2 regions of the Proteus sp. Marseille-Q3619 genome follow, and region 2 is predicted to be linked to the other one. Evidence: predicted binding sites of a transcription regulator. Region 2 holds the regulator's gene; the other holds the start of a gene.
The links. The regulator ArgR, encoded in region 2, controls arginine synthesis, uptake and breakdown. The targets are predictions, from matches to a motif close to ANTGAATAAAAATACANT.

Region 1: a site for ArgR is predicted at 1,308-1,325, ahead of argA (amino-acid N-acetyltransferase). Genes of this name have one in related genera too.

Annotation. Positions count from the first base shown of each region.
Region 1 is NZ_CBDIMP010000001.1:1,373,041-1,376,435, reverse strand. Features, by position in the region: gene argA (amino-acid N-acetyltransferase) at 1-1,274, opposite strand, end outside; gene amiC (N-acetylmuramoyl-L-alanine amidase AmiC) at 1,515-2,777, shown strand; tRNA gene ACWPWK_RS06265 (tRNA-Met) at 2,982-3,058, opposite strand; tRNA gene ACWPWK_RS06260 (tRNA-Met) at 3,081-3,157, opposite strand; tRNA gene ACWPWK_RS06255 (tRNA-Met) at 3,188-3,264, opposite strand.
Region 2 is NZ_CBDIMP010000001.1:2,494,948-2,498,342, forward strand. Features, by position in the region: gene mpl (UDP-N-acetylmuramate:L-alanyl-gamma-D-glutamyl-meso-diaminopimelate ligase) at 1-1,314, shown strand, start outside; gene argR (transcriptional regulator ArgR) at 1,373-1,843, opposite strand; gene mdh (malate dehydrogenase) at 2,291-3,229, shown strand; gene ACWPWK_RS11510 (helix-turn-helix domain-containing protein) at 3,332-3,395, opposite strand, start outside.

The DNA of each region.
Region 1 (3,395 bases), 1.1 Mb from region 2:
TGTTTTTCAATGGGTAATTTATCAATTTCAGCGGGTTCAAATCCTTTTTCTTGAAACCAGTGTATGCTACGAGTTGTTAGAACAAATAGCTTTTCTAACCCCAATTGCTTAGCATGCGCTGAAATGCGCTGTAGCAAGACCTCGCCACGACAAGAGCTACGATAATCAGGATGCACTGCAACACAGGCCATTTCACCAATTTTTTCTGATGGATAAGGGTAGAGCGCTGCGCATGCAATAGTCATATTATCGCGTTCAATAATAGTGAATTGATCAATTTCAATTTCCAATTGTTCTCTTGAACGTCTGACTAAAATACCTTGCTGTTCTAATGGGCGAATAAGTTCGAGTATGCCACCAATATCATTAATATTTGCTCTACGAACTTTCTCCGCACTCTCCATGACGATTTGAGTACCAATACCATCACGAGAGAATAATTCTTGAATAAGCGCACCATCAGATTGATAACTTAATAAGTGGCTACGCTCTACACCACGACGACAGGCTTTAACAGCTCCCCGTAAGAATCTTACTGTACCTGAGTGATAATCGCCTTCTGTTTGTAGCTCTCGAATTTTATCTTCAGCTTGATTAGGCAGCAGTTCAGAAACAATGTGACCTGCTTCATCGATAACACCTTGGAATGAGCAAAAACCAATCAGCTTTTGTGCTTTAAGTTTTATCGCAAGCTGTGTTGCCACTTCTTCTGAGGTGAGATTAAAGCTTTCACCAGTAACAGACACTGCAACAGGGCCAATTAATACAATAGCATTACTGTCTAACTGGCGATGAATAGCTTCTTCATCAATACGGCGAATTTTTCCGCTATGACAATAATCAACACCATCATCAACCCCTAATGGCTGCGCGATAACAAAGTTACCACTAACAACATTAATATGCGCACCTTGTAATGGCGTATTGCTTAAACTCATTGATAGGCGAGCTGTAATATCAAGTTGCAATGTACCCGCAGCTTGTTTAACGATTTCTAAGGTTTTGCTATCTGTGATGCGCGTATATTTATGATAAATCGGAGATACTTTTTGTATTTCAAGAGCAGTATCAATTTGTGGGCGAGCACCATAAACAACCACTAAACGAATGCCTAGGCTGTGTAACAACCCAATATCATTAATGATAGATGGGAAGTTTTCGTGAGCAATGGCTTCGCCACCTAGCATAATGACAAATGTTTTGCCTCTATGTGCATTAATATACGGAACCGAGTGGCGAAATCCATCGACCAATTCGGTGCTACGCTCTTTCATAAAACCCTCTCAAGTGAATTTTTATTCGAATTTAATGTATTTTTATTCTTTTTGGAGAGGAATGGCAAGTAAAATCCTATCTTATTGTTTTCCCTGAAGGCAGAATATTCGTGTAAAAGTGAGTAATTGTGCTGTTTTTAAGTGACAGTGAAGTGTGGATTGGGTAAAGTTTTTTGTTCTTAACTTTTTTTATCTCTTTTTAGAGTTTATTGACGTTAATCGTTTTTTTGGAATATTTTCATGAGTCATTCTGAGCACAATCAAACTCGTCGTCGTCTTGTTAAAGGAATTGGCGCGTTATTATTGTTAAGTATTAGTCCTGTTGGTCTTGCAGCCACAGCATCTATTGTTGCTGTGAGGGTTTGGCCTGCCTCGACTTATACTCGCGTGACTATAGAATCCAGTACACCACTGAAATATCGTCAGTTTGCATTGTCAAACCCTGAACGTATTGTGGTGGATTTAGAAGGTATTCAACTTAATAGCGTATTGAAAGGTGTTGCTAATCAAGTTCAGACTAGCGATCCGTATTTAAAACTTATTCGGGTTGGTCAAAATACACCTAAAACAGTGCGACTGGTATTTGAAGTAAAAACGCCTGTACAACCACAAATGTTTACGCTTAAACCTGTGGCTGAATTTAAAAACCGTTTAGTGCTAGATTTCTACCCAAGTCATGGGGCTGATACTGAAGATGATCCACTATTAGCACTATTGCGTGAATATAACGACGGTGATTTACAACAAGCTGTACCCGCACAAACAGACACACGTAAACCTGGCAGAGCGGGGCGTGATAGGCCGATTATTATAATGATCGATCCTGGTCATGGTGGAGAAGATCCGGGAGCAATCGGCAAATATAAAACTCGTGAAAAAGATGTGGTTTTACAAATTGCTCGTCGCTTAAGAACGCTTATTGATAAAGATGCCAAAATGAAGGCGTATATGACACGTAATGAAGATGTCTTTATTCCATTGACTGTACGTGTTGCTAAAGCGCGAAAAATGCAGGCAGATTTATTTGTCTCTATCCATGCTGATGCGTTTACAAACCGCTCTGCAAGAGGTTCATCTGTTTTTGCATTATCAAAAACTGGTGCAACCAGTAATACAGCGCGTTATCTTGCTCAAACACAAAATGAGTCTGACTTAATTGGTGGTGTGAGTAAAAGTGGTGACCGCTACGTTGACCATGCAATGCTTGATCTTGTGCAAACAGCCACTATCAACGACAGTCTTAAATTTGGTAGTGAAGTGCTTAAGCTGATGGGTGGAATTAATAAACTGCATAAAAATAAAGTCGATCAGGCTGGGTTTGCGGTATTAAAAGCGCCAGAAATTCCGTCAATTCTGGTTGAAACGGCCTTTATCAGTAATATCGAAGAAGAGAAAAAACTGAAAACAGCAAAATTCCAGCAACAGATTGCAGAATCTATTTTTAAAGGCATCAAAGCTTATTTTGCTAATGGCGGTGAATTAACGTTAGCTGATCGTAGTTAAATTCTTTTTATACCTTCTTTTCATATTCCAGTAGAAAGTGAATATCATCTGCTTTCTATTGGAATGTCTTATTGTTTTTCAACACAATAATCTTATTAAAATAAAAGAGAATGATCAGAATAAATGTATAAATAAGTTGGGTAATAGATTTGAATTAATAAATCAAGAGAGATGGTAAAAATGAGGAATAACATTGAAAAGAATTGGTTGCGGGAGCTGGATTTGAACCAACGACCTTCGGGTTATGAGCCCGACGAGCTACCATGCTGCTCCATCCCGCGACTGAATTGTTGTTTATAGAATTGGTTGCGGGAGCTGGATTTGAACCAACGACCTTCGGGTTATGAGCCCGACGAGCTACCATGCTGCTCCATCCCGCGACTGATACTATAACTTACTGCTTTGTGAATTGGTTGCGGGGGCCAGATTTGAACTGACGACCTTCGGGTTATGAGCCCGACGAGCTACCAAGCTGCTCCACCCCGCGTCTCCACAGAGGGGCACTATACTCAGGATCTGCTGAGTTGCAAGTTTTTTATGAAATTTTTACAGTTTTCTTTTAAAAACGGTCAGAAATAACACATCAAGATGCAAATTTAGGCAGTTATACTCGTCATA
Region 2 (3,395 bases):
AAGGGACATAAAGTCACAGGCTCAGATGCTAATGTCTATCCACCCATGAGTACTTTATTAGAAAATCAGGGAATCGAACTGATTGAGGGATATGACCCAAAACAATTAGAACCTGCCCCTGACATGGTGATTATTGGTAATGCGATGACACGAGGAAATCCTTGTGTTGAAGCTGTACTTGAAAAAGGTTTACCTTATACCTCAGGCCCTCAGTGGTTACATGATTATATTTTACCTGAACGTTGGGTGTTAGCCGTTGCTGGAACCCACGGTAAAACCACAACAGCAGGTATGCTGGCTTGGGTTTTAGAAGACTGTGGTTATAAACCTGGTTTTTTAATTGGTGGTGTACCGGGTAATTTCCAAGTATCTGCACAGTTAGGCGAAAGCCCTTTCTTTGTGATTGAAGCTGATGAATATGATAGTGCTTTCTTTGATAAACGCTCTAAATTTGTTCATTATTCTCCACGCACACTGATTTTAAATAATCTTGAATTCGATCATGCCGATATTTTTGATGATTTGGCGGCAATTCAAAAACAATTCCATCATTTAGTTCGTATCGTCCCAGGCACAGGAAAAATCATCATGCCTGATAGCGATATGAATCTAAAACAGACCATTGGTATGGGATGCTGGAGTGAACAAGAATTCACAGGTGAAACAGGAGATTGGCAAGCTAAAAAACTCAGTAATGACAGTAGTCATTTTGAGGTATTTCACAAAGGTGAGCGAGTTGGTGAAGTGTGTTGGGGACTTTCTGGTGAACATAACATGCAAAATGGCTTAATGGCGATTGTTGCAGCGCATCATGTTGGTGTTTTACCTGCTGATGCTTGTGAAGCGTTAGATAAGTTTATTAATGCGCGTCGTCGCTTAGAGCTACGTGGTGAGGTTAACCAAATAAGTGTTTATGATGACTTTGCACATCATCCCACAGCGATTCTGGCAACGCTTGAAGCGTTACGCAGTAAAGTCGGTGGAACTGCTCGTATTATTGCGGTGTTAGAGCCTCGTTCAAATACCATGAAAATGGGAATTAGCAAGGATGATATCGCACCTGCATTAGGTCGTGCTGATGAAGTCTTTTTATTCCAGCCACCTAATATTCAGTGGTTAGTGAGTGACATTGCAGAGCATTGTGTACAACCTGCTCGTTGGAGTACGGATCTTGATACATTAGTCGATATGATTGCGAAAGAAGCTCAAGCGGGCGATCATATTTTGATTATGAGTAATGGCGGTTTTGGTGGTATTCACGAAAAACTGCTCGCAAAATTAGCACAGCCTAAAGATCTTGATAGCCAGTATTAAAAATAAATAAGCCACTGAAAATTCAGTGGCTTATTTTTTGAAGCTGTAGAAAGGCTAATTATAATTCCTGATCAAAAAGATTCAGAATAGCGTCTCGTAATTCTTCTGTGGAAAATCCTGGTGCTGGTGTTGAAAAAATGGTGTCATCACCCGCAATACTGCCAAGGATCCCTTCTGCTTTGCCTAATGAATCTAATAAACGTGCAATAAGTTGTGCCGCACCCGGACTTGTTCTTATCACCACAACAGAATGGTTATGATCGATATCGAGTACCAGATTTTTTAGTGGGCTGCTTGCTGTTGGTACGCCAAGCTCAGTAGGAAGACAATAAACCATTTCCATTTTGGCGTTACGGGTTCTTACTGCACCAAATTTTGTTAGCATACGAGAGATTTTGGACTGATTAATATTATCAAATCCAGCCTCTTGTAATGCAGCCACAATCTCGCCTTGTGAACTGAATTTTTCTTCTTTCAGCAGGGCTTTAAACGCTTTAACCAAGTCTTCTTGCTTAGAAGGAACGCGCATAGTTCACCTTTAGTGAGTTATCAATAACCTGTGCATTATGCAGAGAAGTGAATTTTTATGCAACAAAAGACGAAGAAAGGCGCGTGATAGCCTCCTCAAAATTGTAAAGTAGAATGTACTGCAAAAAAAATTTATTTACGGCGTGTGAATGTGATAATTTAAGGAAAGTAAAACATTTGTTAAATAAATGATAAGCTTAAATGATTATCATAAGGATGATGGTGTACTTAACACTTTGTCATGTTTATTGAAATTATTTATCAAAAGAGTGTCCACTATCTCATTAACAGATAAGCAATTTGTTTAGAATAACCAAAGTATTATTTTTCACTGTAAATGCCTTATTATGCAATATTGCTGTTAAATAATTGTTTTTTACAAGGTGAATTGCGTAATAGTGAATATCTCTAAGGCGTTCCACTATCTTGTAAACTAAGGAGTATCAGAATGAAAGTAGCAGTTCTCGGTGCAGCAGGTGGTATTGGTCAGGCACTGGCACTTCTTCTTAAAAACCAGCTTCCTGCTGGTAGTGAACTCTCTTTATATGATATCGCTCCCGTCACGCCGGGTGTCGCAGCTGACTTAAGCCATATCCCGACTCAAGTTACTGTAAAAGGTTTTGCGGGTGAAGATCCTTCCCCTGCACTAAAAGGCACTGATGTTGTTCTGATTTCTGCGGGTGTTGCCCGTAAGCCAGGCATGGATCGTTCAGATCTTTTCAATGTTAACGCGGGTATTGTGCGTAACTTAATTGAAAAGGTTGCACAAAACTGCCCTAAAGCACTTATCGGTATCATTACTAATCCAGTGAATACAACGGTTGCTATTGCCGCTGAAGTACTCAAAAAAGCAGGCGTTTATGATAAAAAACGTCTCTTCGGAATTACTACACTCGACATTATTCGCGCCAATACCTTTGTCGCTGAACTAAAAGGTAAAGATCCACAAAAAACCAATGTTCCTGTAATCGGCGGACACTCTGGTGTGACTATCCTTCCTCTATTATCCCAAGTTGATGGCGTTTCATTTACTGATGATGAAATTGCTGCACTGACTAAACGCATTCAAAATGCAGGTACTGAGGTAGTAGAAGCAAAAGCCGGTGGCGGATCAGCTACATTATCAATGGGCCAAGCAGCGGCTCGTTTTGGTCTTTCATTAATTCGCGCTCTAAATGGCGAGAAAAATGTTATTGAATGTACCTATACAGAAGGTGACGGAGAATATGCCCGTTTCTTTGCACAACCTATTCTTTTAGGTAAAAACGGTGTAGAGGAATATTTATCTATTGGTAAATTAAGTGATTTTGAAAAGCAATCTCTTAATGGCATGTTAGATGTATTGAAAAAAGATATAATTCTTGGTGAAGAATTTATTAATAAATAAAGAAATACTTTTTTTGCTATAAAAATAATGCAAATTTAAATAAAAACCGCTGATACTATATCAGCGGTTTTTTTTATTAATTATAATGTCTGTAATTATTAGTTAATTATTAGTTTTGGTACGAATCTTTCGCTCAAGTAATTCTCCTGTTTCAGGATGAAAATAA